DNA from 2 places in the Croceicoccus sp. YJ47 genome. Region 1 is predicted to be linked to the other one. Evidence: predicted binding sites of a transcription regulator. Region 1 holds the regulator's gene; the other holds the start of a gene.
What was found. The regulator LexA, encoded in region 1, represses DNA repair genes until DNA is damaged. The targets are predictions, from matches to a motif close to GTTCCNCNCTTGTTCT.
Positions count from the first base shown of each region.

Region 2: a site for LexA is predicted at 3,762-3,777, ahead of JD971_RS06045 (DUF3072 domain-containing protein). Genes of this name have one in related genera too.

Region 1 covers NZ_CP067087.1:2,552,243-2,559,498, reverse strand. The annotation lists gene trpC (indole-3-glycerol phosphate synthase TrpC) at 1-582, shown strand, start outside; gene moaC (cyclic pyranopterin monophosphate synthase MoaC) at 579-1,070, shown strand; gene JD971_RS12465 (molybdopterin molybdotransferase MoeA) at 1,070-2,257, shown strand; gene lexA (transcriptional repressor LexA) at 2,344-3,021, shown strand; gene JD971_RS12455 (ComEC/Rec2 family competence protein) at 3,055-5,325, opposite strand; gene gltX (glutamate--tRNA ligase) at 5,354-6,859, shown strand; gene JD971_RS12445 (citrate synthase) at 6,879-7,256, shown strand, end outside.
Region 2 covers NZ_CP067087.1:1,230,595-1,237,850, forward strand. The annotation lists gene JD971_RS06030 (tol-pal system YbgF family protein) at 1-624, shown strand, start outside; gene tilS (tRNA lysidine(34) synthetase TilS) at 689-1,624, shown strand; gene ftsH (ATP-dependent zinc metalloprotease FtsH) at 1,717-3,678, shown strand; gene JD971_RS06045 (DUF3072 domain-containing protein) at 3,812-4,045, shown strand; gene rpoZ (DNA-directed RNA polymerase subunit omega) at 4,105-4,449, opposite strand; partial or broken gene JD971_RS17080 (phospholipase D-like domain-containing protein) at 4,577-5,005, shown strand; gene JD971_RS06060 (hypothetical protein) at 5,041-5,355, opposite strand; partial or broken gene JD971_RS17085 (phospholipase D-like domain-containing protein) at 5,354-5,572, shown strand; gene JD971_RS06070 (replicative DNA helicase) at 5,798-7,256, opposite strand, start outside.

The sequences.
Region 1 (7,256 bases):
AGACAGGATTTCGACCCCGAATCCCATGCGCGCGATTATGCCGCCGGGGGCGCGAGCTGTCTGTCCGTGCTGACCGACGAAACCTATTTTCAGGGGCACGCCGACTATCTCGTTGCTGCGCGGCAGGCCTGCTCCCTCCCCGTGCTGCGCAAGGATTTCATGGTCGATCCGTGGCAGGTGGCAGAGGCGCGGGCCATGGGGGCCGATGCGATCCTGATCATCGTCGCCGCGCTCGACGACGGGCAGATGGCGGAGATCGAGGCCGCCGCCCTCGAACGCGGCATGGATGTCCTGATCGAGGTGCATGACGAGGACGAGATGGAGCGCGCGCTGCGGCTGCGCTCGCGATTGTTGGGCGTGAACAATCGCGATCTGCGCAGTTTTGTGACCGATCTTGGCGTGACCGAACGACTGGCTGCCCTCGCCCCGGCCGATGCGTTGCTCGTCGGGGAAAGCGGCATCGCGACCCACGCCGATTGCGAGCGTCTCGCGCAGAGCGGCGTGCGCTGTTTCCTCGTCGGCGAAAGCCTCATGCGGCAAGACGACGTGGAGGGTGCGACCCGGCGCCTGCTCCACGGATGAGCGGGCTCACCCATCTCGATGCCGAGGGCAATGCCCGCATGGTCGATGTCGGCGCCAAGCCGGTGACCCGCCGGGTTGCAACCGCATCGGGCCGGATCGTCATGTCGGCAGAGGCGCGCGATGCGATCCGGCAAGGCACGGTCAAGAAGGGCGATGTGCTTGCCACCGCGCGGATCGCGGGCATCATGGCGGCAAAACGCACGGGCGACCTTATCCCGCTGTGTCATCCGCTCGGCCTTGATTCCGTGCAGGTCGATTTCGCATGGGAAAGCGATGCCCTGCGCGTGACGGCAACGGCCTCCATCTTTGCGAAAACCGGCATTGAAATGGAAGCGATTACAGCATGCTGTGTCGCATTGATGACAATCTACGACATGGCAAAGGCCATCGACAAGGGCATGGTCATCGACGCGGTCCGGCTGATCGCGAAGGATGGCGGCAAATCGGGTCGCTGGCGAGCCGAAGGGTTCGAGGATTTCGAACCGTGATGCCGTTGCTCGACCTCGAAGAGGCGCAGCGAAGGCTCCTCGCCATGGCCGCGCCGACACAGGGCGAGACGATTGCCGTCGAGGCCGCCGCCGGGCGCTATCTCGCCGCCCCGCTCCTTGCGCAAAGGACACAGCCGTCGGACCCGCTTTCGGCGATGGACGGGTGGGCGGTGCGAGCCGCCGACATGCCCGGCCCGTGGACCATTATCGGGGAAAGCGCGGTAAGCCATCCCTTTGCCGGCGACATCGACGCGGGCCATGCGGTGCGCATTTCGACCGGCGCCATCGTCCCGCCGGGCGCGGATGCGGTGCTGGTGCAGGAAGAATGCCGCCGCGATGGTGATACGCTGCATTTCGAAGGAACGCCGCCCGATCCGCTTGCCCGCCATATCCGGCCGCGCGGGCTGGATTTTACGGAAGATGCGGTTCTTCTGGACGCTGGCGCGCGGTTGAGCCCGGCCGCGCTCGCGCTCGCGATTGGCGGGGGGCATGGCACGGTGCCGGTGCGCCGCCGCCCGCGCGTGACCATCATCGATTGCGGCGATGAATTGCGCGCGCCGGGCGAACCGCTCGGTCCGGGTGATTTGCCGGCCAGCAACGGGCCGATGCTGGCCGCGATGTGTGGCGAACTGCCCTGCGATGTGACGCGCCGCGGACCCATTGGGGACGAGCGCGAGGCGCTCATCACCGCGTTCGGAGCGGCGGACGATGCCGATCTGGTGATTACCAGCGGGGGCGCATCGGTCGGGGATCACGATCTGATCCGGCCGACGCTGGAATCGATCGGTGCGGAACTCGCATTCTGGCGCGTGGCGATGAAGCCGGGCAAGCCGGTGATGGTCGCACGCCGGGAACGGCAGATCGTCCTCGGCCTGCCGGGCAATCCGGTTTCCTGCTTCGTCACGGCGTTTCTGTTTGCCCTGCCCCTGATCCGCGCGATGAATGGCTGCACCGCCCCCCTCCCCACCCGGCAGGTGATGCCGATACGCGGTTCGCTCGGACCGACGGGGAAAAGAGCGGAATTCATTCGCGCGCGCATTCGCGACGGCGCGGCCGAACCGCTGCGGCTCCAGGATAGTGGCGCGATCGCTCCCTTGGCCATGGCGGATGCGTTGATCATTCGTCCGGCACACGCAAAAAGCATCCAAAATGGAGCCGAAGTGTCTATTTTTCGCCTATATGGTTAGAAGGGCGATTGACGGCGTTCCGTTTGTTGCCTAACTGTTCCTTATTCGTTCACGGATTGATTTCGTAGAACAGGAGGAACGAACCAATGCTCACGCGCAAGCAGCATGAATTGCTGGTGTTTATTCAGGATCGGCTCGACGAAACCGGGATCTCCCCCTCATTTGAGGAGATGAAGGACGCCATCGACCTGAAGTCGAAATCGGGTGTGCATCGGCTCATTTCCGCATTGGAAGAGCGTGGCTTCATCCGCCGCCTCCCCAACCGCGCCCGCGCACTCGAGGTGATACGCCAGACCGATCGTGCCGGCGCCGCCTCGAAGGAAGAGCCTGGAACCGTCGTATCCCTGAACCGCAAGGGTGGCACGCCTGCACCCGCGAATGATGTCGTCGAGATCCCGCTGCATGGCCGGATTGCCGCCGGCATGCCGATCGAGGCGCTGGAGGATCAGCAGATGCTGCCCGTGCCGGCCGCATTGCTCGGTGCGGGTGAGCATTATGCGCTCGAAGTGTCGGGCGATTCCATGATCGAGGCCGGGATCTTCGATGGCGATTTCGCGCTTGTCCGCCGCACCGAAGAGGCGCGCGATGGGGAGATTATCGTCGCACTTGTGCATGGTGTGGAAGCGACATTGAAATATCTGCACCGCGATGCCGGAAAGGTCAGGCTTGATCCTGCAAACGCAGCGTATGAGGCGCAGGTTTACGACGCTCGCGATGTGCAGGTGCAAGGGCGCCTTGCCGGGCTCCTGCGGCGGTATCACTAAGAGGAAGTCGTTAAGCCGAGAAAGGCGCCTGCGTCATTTCATCGCCTGTGCCGCTGCCCCGCTCCGGCGCCACCCATGCCCATCGCGAGGATTTCGGGCATAGGCGATCGCCCCGCTCTCGAAATCGTAGGTCATGCCGCCCCTGCGCGTAAGCAGGGCACGATCCGCCTTCAAGATGCGCGGCCTGCATGCGCCGGGCAGTTTCCATTCGGCGATCACGATATCGCTGTCCGCACATGCCGTGACCATCGCCCTGTAATCGACGGTCGCCCGGCGCTGCGACACCATGATGCGCCGTTGTCGCATTTCGAACCGGCAAAAGGCCCGGTTGCATTCCGCCCCGGGAATATCCCTGAGCTTGGCGTAGTTGCCGACGTCCGGATCGACACCCGCCTGTTCGAGCAGCGCATCGCGCGTAAACCCGGCGCGGTCGCGTAACAGGTAGATCCGTCCGCCCTCGTCCGCGATGGCGACATGCCGGCCTTCCGCCGCGATCATGAGATCGGGCGCGGGCTGCATCGCCAGCATGACGACGCCCGTGCCCATCGGAATCAACCCGTACAATCGGATGCCCCCCGACCACAGCGCACACCAGAAAAACCCCGCGGCAAAGAGAAGGATGGACCATAACGGCGGCTGCGCCCGCAGGATCACCGAATTTTCCGAGCCGGAAGCGAGGAACGCAATTTCGATCAGCGCCTGCAGCGCCCACCCCGTTGCCATCCACACCGGGCCGCCCAAGCCTATGAGGTCGAGCGTGAGCGACAGGCCGAGCAACGGCATCACCAGCGCGGTCGTCAGCGGAATTGCGACCAGATTGGCGAACGGCCCGAACACCCCGGTGCGATGAAAGTGAAAGAGGACGAGCGGCGACAGGCATGCCTCGACCACCAATCCCGTCAGGAAGAGAGCCACGACCGGCCTCCACCACCCGCGCCCCTCTTCGCGCCGGGCGAGGAAATCCTGCATTCCCGCGCTGTTGTGGAAGGCGACGATGGCGACCACGGCGGCAAAGCTGAATTGAAAGGACGGGCCGACCACCGCCTCCGGCCAGAAGAACATGATCGTCATCGCCGCAATCGCGATCAGGCGCAGGGAAAGCGCCTGCCGCCCGATCGACAGCGCGAACAGGACGAGAAACGACGCGATGCACGCACGGATCGTCGGCAACGCAGCACCGGTGAGCAAGGTGTAGCCGAGCGCCGCCCCCGCCCCCACGGCCCCCGCCAGGATCGGCAGCCGCCAGCGCAACGCGACCGCGGGAAACAGCCCGCCGATCCGCATCACCACGAACCAGGCGATCGCCACCACCGCCCCGACGTGCAGGCCGCTGATCGAAAGCAAATGCGCGAGCCCGGCATCGCGCATCGCCTGCGCGCTGATCTCGTCGATGGCGCCGCGGTCGCCGCTCGCCAGCGTGGCGCCGATGGCGACGGCGGCGGGGTCGATACCGGCGACCGTGCTCAACCTTTCACGCACATGACGGGCGAGATCGCGGCGCCACGCACCCAGCCCTGCGCCCTTTTCGGCTTCACTGGCGGCATCCCCGCCCTCCCCCGGCGTGAGCAGGCGCGGCGGGTCGAGCGCCGATCCCGTGGCTGCCACCCCATCGAACCATGCGACCCGCGCGAAATCGTAAGCGCCCGGCAACACCGGATGCGTCGGCGGGGTCAGCCGTGCGCGCACCGCGATATTGGCGCCTTCCCTCAGGAAAGGGCGGTCATCCTCCGCCTTGATATTGATGCGCGCGCGGATCGTCCGCTCCTCCCGCGGGTCGCGCGTCGCGATCAGCAGCCGCACGCGATTGCGCGAAGGCTGCTCCTCGCGCTCCAGCACGGTTGCCGTGATCGGCGCCACGACCGGCCCGCCGATGGGCTGCGTCCCGACAAGTTCGGACCGCGCCCAGATGAGCGCGAGCCCGACGGCAAACATCGTCGCCAGCCCGATTGCCGCACTGCGCACCAAAGCATGCGAACCATCGGGGGCGTGCGTGGCCACAACCCCGGCGATCACCCCGCAAATGCCGAGCGCGAGCAGCCATTCCGCCGCGCCCGGCAAAACGAACCAGGCCCCGATTCCCGCCAGCATCGCCACCGCGAGCCATGGCATACGCTCGAACGGCCGCGCGTTCAGAAAGGCTTCGACGCGGTTCAGCAGGCTGGACAAACTGCCGCGCTTGCCCCATTGCCGCAAACGCGAAGACGATGGCCCCGCGGCATGCGGCGCGCCATCCGGTTCGCCCGCAATCGGGATGCCGGATCGCCCATCGAAGGCGTCGGGTTTCGGAAATTGCGGCGCGACCATGGGATTATTGGATAGGAAGCGGCACCAGATGGCAAGCGGCAGCGTTACAGGCTCCACCGACAGTCCGGCGGACACGCCCGAGACCAAGCGCCCGGTGGTCACCCGATTTGCGCCTTCGCCCACCGGTTTCCTGCATATCGGCGGCGCACGGACCGCGCTGTTCAACTGGCTTTTCGCGCGCCATCACGGCGGCCGCGCGCTGCTCCGGATCGAGGATACCGACCGCGCCCGTTCGACCGAGGAGGCGATCGACGCGATTCTGGACGGGCTGGACTGGCTCGGCCTCGATTACGACGACCCGCCCGTGTTTCAGTCGCAGCGGGCCGAACGCCACGTCGCCGTCGCCAACCGTCTGCTCGATGCAGGGCACGCGTACAAATGCTATGCCACGGCCGAAGAGCTCGAACAGATGCGCGCCGAGCAGCGCGCGGCGAAGAAGCCGCTGCGTTACGATGGCCGCTGGCGTGACCGGGATCCCGCCGATGCGCCGGCGGATGCGCCCTATGTCGTGCGGCTGAAAACGCCGGAACAGGGCGAAAGCATCATCGACGACGCGGTGCAGGGCCGCGTGAAGGTCCGCAATTCCGAGATCGACGATTACGTGCTGCTGCGGTCCGACGGCACGCCGACCTACATGCTGGCCGTGGTGGTCGACGATCATGACATGGGCGTCACCCACGTGATCCGCGGCGACGATCATTTGAACAACGCCTTTCGCCAATTGCCGATCATTCACGCGATGAACGCGATCACCGGCGAATGGGCGGAACCGATCTATGCACATATCCCGCTCATCCACGGGGCGGACGGCGCTAAGCTGTCGAAACGGCACGGCGCGATGGGCGTCGATGCCTATCGCGACGAGATGGGCCTTCTTCCCGAAGCGGTGTCGAATTATCTGCTGCGTCTCGGCTGGGGTTATGGCGATCGCGAGATTATCGACCGGGACGAGGCGATCGCTTTGTTCGATCTGTCGGGCGTCGGCAGAAGCGCGTCCCGCTTCGACACGAAGAAGCTCGCCAATCTGAACGGCCATTACATGCGCGAGGCGGATGACGGCAGGCTCGCCGATCTTACCGCCCCCCGTATCGCCGCACTGGACGCGGGTTTCGACGCAGGGCGCGACCGCGACCTGCTCATCCAGGCGATGCCGTCGCTCAAGGCGCGGGCCAAGAACCTCGACGAGCTGGCCCAAGGCGCGCTGTTCCTGTTCCGCAACCGTCCGCTCCCCATGGACGAGAAGGCCGCCAACCTGCTCACCGACGATGCGCGGCAGCTTCTTGCCGACGCGCATGAAAGGCTGCTTGCGGCAGATGTCTGGACAAGCGAAAGCCTTGAAGCCAATCTGAAGCAGATGGCGGAGGAGCGCGCGCTTGGTCTTGGCAAGATCGCGCAACCTTTGCGTGCGGCGTTGACCGGGCAGGCGGTTTCGCCGGGAATTTTCGATGTTCTGGTCCTGCTCGGCCGCGAGGAGAGCCTGGCGCGTATCGCCGCGCAGGCCCCCGCCGCAGGGCAGACCGATACCAACCGTTGATTGATGAAGGAGAACACAAGTGGGCGACACTAACGCGACACTGAACGCCAAGGGCGATACGCACGATTTCGAGATCAAGAGCGGCACGCTCGGTCCCGATGTCGTCGACATCCGCAAGCTTTACGCCAATACCGGCATGTTCACATACGATCCGGGCTTCACCTCGACGGCGAGCTGCGATTCCGCGCTCACCTATATCGATGGCGAGGAAGGCGTGCTCCTGCACCGCGGCTACCCCATCGGTCAGCTTGCCGAACATTCCAGCTTCATGGAAGTCGCGCACCTGCTGCTCAACGGCGAATTGCCGAGCGCGGACGAGCTCGACGATTTCACCTACACCATCACGCGCCACACCATGCTGCACGATCAGCTGCGCCAGTTCTATCAGGGTTTCCGC
Region 2 (7,256 bases), 1.3 Mb from region 1:
GCTCTCAACCTCCTCAACGCGCGGGTCGAAACGCTGGAAGCGAACCGGACCGCCGCCGCGCAGGAGCCGCGCTATGCCGAAGATCTGGCCGAAACGCCGGCGCCCTCCGGCAATAATGCGTCGGGCAACAGCAATGCGACTTCTGCCAATATGGACGCGATGACGGGCGGTGCTTCCTCCGGCGGTTCGGGGGCGAACGCGGGCGGCACGACGGTCGAGAAACCGTCGACCGGCGACGCGGGCGACGACGCCTATGTCTACGGTTTCCGGCTCTGGGATGCGGGGCGTTATGCCGAGGCGCGCAGCGTGCTCGAAGCAATGGTGAAATCCTATCCCAAGCATCGCCGGGCGAGCTGGGCGCGCAACCTGATCGGGCGCTCCTATCTCGATCAGAAGCAATATCGCCCCGCGGCCGAAGCATTTCTCGCCAATTACCTCGAAAATCGGGACGGCGAACGCGCGCCCGACAGCCTCGTCTATCTGGCGCAGGCCACCGCCGCGCTCGGCAATAATGCCAAGGCGTGCGAGGCGCTGGAAGAGTTCCGCCTCGTCTATCCGGGCGAAGCGTCCAATCGCCTGTCCTCCCTGTCACAGCAGGTCGCAACGCGGGCCAAATGCAATTGACGCGCAAGCGACCCCTCTACGCCTGAACGCCGCCGCCGACCGCTTCGCCCGCGATTTCGACGCGGTGGCGGAGCGGGCGGGCCTTTCGGAGCAATCGTGCGTCGGCCTCGCCGTTTCGGGCGGGCCGGACAGCATGGCGCTGCTCGCGCTCGCGGCGCGGGCCTGCCCTTCCCGCATCGCGGTCGCCAGCGTCGACCATGCGCTTCGGCCCGAGGCGGCGGAGGAATGCGCGCATGTCGCGGCGGTCTGCGCCGCGCTGGGCGTGCGGCACGAAATCCTGCGCCCGGTGGTCGGCACGCATGGCAATCTTCAGGATAATGCCCGCCGCGCCCGTTATGCTGCGCTGGAGGACTGGGCCGGGCGGAGCGAACTCCACGCGATTGTCACCGCGCATCATGCCGATGATCAGGCGGAGACGATGCTCATGCGGCTGGCGCGCGGGGCGGGCACGCGCGGCGTCGCCGGGATGCGCGAGATCGCCGTGGTTCCGGGCGGGACGCTGCCGCTTTTGCGTCCACTGCTGTCGTGGCGGCGCGATACGCTCAGCGAGGTGGTCGCGGATGCCGGACTGTCGCCGGTGCAGGATCCCTCAAATCACGATCAGTCGTTTCTGCGGGTCCGGGTCCGGGCGTGGTTGAATGCGGCGCCCGCCGACATCGACCCGGTGCGGATGGCACGGTCCGCCGCGCATCTGGCCGAGGAAGATGATGCGCTGGACTGGGCCGCGCGGCGCGAATGGGACGAACGCGTGGAGCGGGACGGGAACGGGACAACGCTGCGCTACGACCCTGCTGCGCCAGCGGCGATCCGGCTGCGCGTGCTGACCCGCATCATGCGCGAATCGGCGCGGGAGGGCACGCCGCGCGGCGACGAGATCGCACGGCTGCACGAACGGCTTGCCCACGGCGACACCGCGACGCTGGGCGGTGTGCTTTGCACCGGCGGCGAGGATGGGTGGACCTTCCGCCCCGCCCCGCCGCGAAAGGGCGGCAGGCGGTGAGCTGCACCGGGGTTTGCCCTGTGCGCTGTTTGCTTGTCATTCACACGGTTGCGCCTACATTACAGGGGCGAAAGGACGGGATTTCCTGAATCATGAATAATCAAGACCAGCCCGGAAACGGCGACAATGGCGGCGGGGGCAACCCTTGGGTGAAAAGCCTGATGATCTGGGGCGGGATTTTCTTGGCCCTGCTGCTCATCGTGTCGATGTTCGGCCCCGGCAATGAAACGCCGGGCACGCAGATCCGCTATTCCGATTTCCGCGACCGCGTCGCCGCCGGCGATGTGCGCGAGGTACAGATCGGCACCGACCGGATCACGGGCATGCTTGAAAACGATCAGGCGTTCAGCACGGTGCCCGTCGCCAGCGACAGCTCGCTGACCGATCTGCTGGAGGCGAACGACGTCGAATATTCCGCCGTACCGCGCGAGGAAGGCAGCCTGCTGGCCGCGATCCTGATCAATCTCCTGCCCTTCCTGCTCATCCTCGGCATTGCGTTTTTCGCCCTGCGCCAGGTGCAGAAGGGCGGCGGCGCTGGCGGGGCAATGGGTTTTGGCAAGTCCAAGGCCAAGATGCTGACCGAAAAATCGGGCAAGGTGACCTTTGCCGATGTCGCGGGCATCGACGAAGCGCGCGAGGAGCTGGAAGAGATCGTCGAATTCCTCAAGGATCCGTCGCGCTTTTCCAAGCTGGGCGGCCAGATTCCCAAGGGCGCCCTGCTCGTCGGCAGCCCCGGCACCGGCAAGACGCTGCTGGCCCGCGCGATCGCGGGTGAGGCGGGCGTGCCGTTCTTCACCATTTCGGGTTCCGATTTCGTCGAGATGTTCGTCGGCGTCGGCGCGTCCCGCGTGCGCGACATGTTCGAACAGGCGAAGAAGAACGCCCCCTGTATCCTGTTCATCGACGAAATCGACGCGGTCGGCCGTTCGCGCGGCAATGGCCTCGGCAATTCGAATGACGAGCGGGAGCAGACGCTGAACCAGCTGCTCGTCGAGATGGACGGGTTCGAGGCGAACGAAGGCATCATCATCATCGCCGCGACCAACCGACCCGACGTGCTCGACCCCGCATTGCTGCGCCCCGGCCGTTTCGACCGGCAGGTGGTCGTGCCCGTCCCCGATATCGAGGGGCGCGAGAAGATCCTCGATGTGCATATGAAGAAAGTGCCGCTGGCGCCCGACGTCAATGGCCGCACCATCGCGCGCGGCACGCCCGGATTTTCGGGGGCCGACCTCGCCAATCTGGTGAACGAGGCCGCCTTGCTCGCCGCGCGGCGGAACAAGCGCCTCGTCGCGATGCAGGAATTCGAGGACGCCAAGGACAAGGTCATGATGGGGGCGGAGCGCCGCTCCATGGTCATGACCGAGGACGAGAAGAAGATGACCGCCTATCACGAGGCGGGCCACGCGCTGGTGTCGATCAACGAGCCGGCGTCCGACCCGATCCACAAGGCGACGATCATCCCGCGCGGTCGCGCGCTCGGCATGGTGATGCGCCTGCCCGAACGCGACAGCTATTCCTACCACCGGGACAAGATGCACGCGAACCTCGCCGTCGCGATGGGCGGGCGCGTGGCCGAGGAAATCATCTTCGGCTATGACAAGGTGTCGTCGGGCGCGTCGTCGGACATTCAATATGCCACCGACCTTGCCCGCAACATGGTCACCAAATGGGGCATGTCGGACAAGCTCGGCCCGCTTCAGTACGAGCAGAGCCAGGAAGGCTATCTCGGCATGGGGCAGACGAGCCGCACCATGGCATCGGACGAGACGAACAAGCTGATCGACAGCGAGATTCGCGAGCTCGTCGAAAAGGCGCACAAGGCGGCGGACGAATGCCTGCGCACGCAGGAGGACAAGCTGCACCTCCTCGCACAGGCGATGCTCGAATACGAAACGCTCACCGGTGACGAGATCACGAAACTGCTGGCCGATGGAAAGATCGACCGGCCCGACACGCCCACCGGCCCGAAACGGCCCGTGTCCGTCGGCGGCGTCGGCGTTCCGAAGGCCGGCCGCAGGCTGGACGGCGGGGCGGCACCGCAGGGCGCCTGATCCCGTCGGCAAAGACTGAAAGACGAACGCCCCGGCCGCCCTGCGCGCCGGGGCGTTTTCTTTTCAAGGGGCACCGCGTGTGCGGAACAAAGAGCGAACCACGCCGTTGGATCCGGTAAAGGAGACCATGGCCATGACAGCCCCCAATCCCACCGAACACCCCAAGTCCGACCCCGTGTCCAATGCCGAGAAAGACCCCGAAAACTGGGTCACCGGCGATGAGGCGATGACCGGCGCGCAGGCCAGCTATCTCAAGACATTGAGCGAAGAGGCCGGCAAGCCCGAAGCCTACGACACCTCGCTCAGCAAGGCCGAGGCGTCGAAACGCATCGACGAATTGCAGGGGACCACCGGACGCGGCGCATGAAAAAGGCCCGCCCGTCGCAATGACGGGCGGGCCTCTTCAAATTCAGGATGACCAGGCGATCAGCCGTCGTAATCGGACCCGATCGAGGTGTTGCGCGTCGGTGCCGCCGCGGTCAGGCGAAGCGCCTCCGCCGAACGGGACAGCGAACCGATCTCGTCGATCTCGTCGTCTTCCTCGACCGCGACCTTCTGCAACCCGGTGATCACCGTTTCCTTCAGGTGCTTCGGCTTCACCGTCTGCTCCGCGATTTCGCGAAGGGCGACGACCGGGTTCTTGTCCCGGTCGCGGTCGACGGTGAGTTCCGCACCGCTCGAGATCTCGCGCGCACGCTGAGCGGCCAGCAGGACCAGGTCGAAACGGTTGGGGATCTTGTCGACGCAATCTTCGACGGTAACGCGCGCCATGGGGCACTCCGTAATCAGGGTGTCGGGAAAGCGCGGTGCTTACCTATCCACAGGCGCGGAGTCAACGGGAACCGCCGATCGGCCCGCCCTCTTGCCCTCCCCCGCACAAGCTGCGACAGGCAGGATCATGACCGATACGCCAGATTACGGGAACGGGCCGGACGATACGACGCTCTCCGATCACGCTGGCGCCTATCGCGATCCGGCGCCCTTCGCATGCGAGGCGCAGGGGCATAGCCTCGCCTTCTACCCTGCGGGAAAGGACCGTCTCGACGCGCTGCTCGACCTGATTGCGGGGGCGAGCCGCACGCTGCGCCTGTGTTTCTACATCTTTGCCGAGGATGACGTGTCGCACCGGGTGCGCGATGCGCTCACCGCCGCGGCGCGGCGCGGGGTCGCGGTGCAGCTCCTGCTGGACGGGTTCGGCGCGGACGCCAGCGACGAATTCCTCGCCCCGTTGACCGAGGCCGGCGGATGGCACGGGCGGTTCGGGACGAAATGGTCGCAACGCTATCTCATCCGCAATCATCAGAAGATGGCGATCGCGGACGATGCCATCGCCATGATCGGCGGCTTTAACATATCGGACGATTATTTTGCGCCGCCCGCGATGAACGGGTGGAACGACATGGGCGTGACTGTGCGCGGATCGGCCGTGGCCTCGCTGATCGACTGGTACGACCGGCTGATCGCGCTCGTCGCGGATAGCGGGACGCGATGGCGCGACGTTCGCCGGGCCGTGCGGCACTGGAATCCGGGCGACGGGGCGGTGCAATTGCTGATCGGGGGGCCGACGCGGGGCATGTCGTCATGGGCGCACCGCGTCGGGCAGGATTTGCGCAGCGGCGACCGGCTCGACATGATGATGGCGTATTTCTCACCCTCGCGGCGGTTGATGAAACGCATCGGCGGCATCGCGGGCAAGGGGGATACGCGGCTGGTGATGGCCGGGAAATCCGACAATGACGCCACCATCGGGGCGACGCGCTCGCTCTATCACGACCTCCTGAAACGCGGGGCGCGGGTGTGGGAATTCATGCCGTGCAAGATGCACACGAAGCTGATCGTGCTCGACGATGCGGTCTATTTCGGGAGCGCGAATTTCGACATGCGCAGCCTCTATCTCAATCTCGAGATCATGTTGCGGATCGAGGATTCCGTCCTTGCCGACCGGATGCGCGAATTCGTCGGCGCGCATCTTGCCGCGTCGCAGGAGATCGACCGCGCCTGGCTGCGCGCGCGTGACGGGCTGTGGACGCGGATCCGCTGGAACCTGTCGTGGTTCCTCGTCGCCGTCGCCGATTACACGGTCAGCCGCCGGCTACAACATCGGGCCATAGCGCGAGGCTCAGTCGTAGTCGGCGGCGTAGCTGTCCTCGGCCAGATCGGAGAAGCGGGTGATGCGCGGCTCGAACCGCATGCGCACCTTGCCGGTGGAACCGTGGCGCTGCTTCGCCACGATCAGCTCGGCAAGGCCATAGACCCGCTCCATTTCCGCGGCCCAGGACGCGTGCGCCTCGTGCACCTTCGTGTCGTCGGTTTCGACGGGGCGCTTGGGTTCCTTGGCCGCAACGTAGTAATCCTCGCGATAGACGAAGAGCACGATATCGGCGTCCTGCTCGATCGAACCCGATTCGCGAAGGTCGGACAGCATCGGCTTCTTGTCCTCGCGCTGCTCCACCGCGCGGGACAGCTGCGACAGCGCCATGACCGGGATGTCGAGCTCCTTGGCCAGCGTTTTCAGGCCCCGGCTGATTTCCGAAATCTCGTTGACGCGATTGTCATTGGCCCGGCCCGACCCTTGCAGCAATTGGAGGTAGTCGACCACGATGAAGCCGATGTCGTGCCGCCGCTTCAACCGCCGCGCCCGCGCGCGCAACGCCGCGATGGTCAGCGCCGGCGTATCGTCGATGAACAGGGGCAGTTCGGCCAGCTCCTGGCTCGCGCGGGAGAGTGCCTGGAAATCCTCGCGGCTGATCTTGCCCATGCGCAGGTTTTCCGAACTGATCCCCGATTGTTCGGCGAGGATACGGGTCGCAAGCTGATCCGCGCTCATTTCCAAAGAGAAGAACGCGACCGGCGAGCCCACCGATTCCTCGCCCGGAATGCCGTCGGCCAGATCGCGGCGATACCGGTTGGCCGCGTTGAACGCCATGTTGGTGGCGAGCGAGGTCTTGCCCATGCCCGGACGCCCGGCGAGGATCAGGAGGTCGGAATTCTTGAGACCGCCGATCTTCTCGTTCACGCTGTTGAGGCCGGTCGTCACGCCCGACACGTGCCCGCCGGAATTGAGCGCCTGCTCGATCAGCTTGATCGACTGGCGCGTGGCGGCGGCGAAATTCTTCGTCTCGTTGCCGGTCGCGGCCCCCTCGGCCACGCGATAAAGCGCGCTTTCCGCCCGCTCGATCTGTCCCATCGGGTCGACATCGTCCGAGGTATCGAGCGCGTCTGTCACCAGCGTGCGCCCCACGCTCACCAGCTCGCGCAGGAGGGCCAGCTCGTAGATCTGCTCGGCCAGGACCTGCGGCGCCAGAAGCCCCTGCCCATCCGCCGTCAGCCGGGCGAGATAGGTGATGCCGCCCATTTCCTTCAGCCCTTCATCGGCCTCGAAATAGGGTTTCAGCGTCACCGGCGTCACCACCGCCTTGCGATCGACGAGGTTCAGGATCCGCTCGTAAATGCGCGCGTGCAGCGGTTCGAAGAAATGATCCGGGCTGAGCGCCTTGGGCAATTCCTCGATCACGCGATTGTCGATGAGCACGGCCCCGAGAAAGGCGGCCTCCGCCTCCACATTGCTGGGAAGGGTG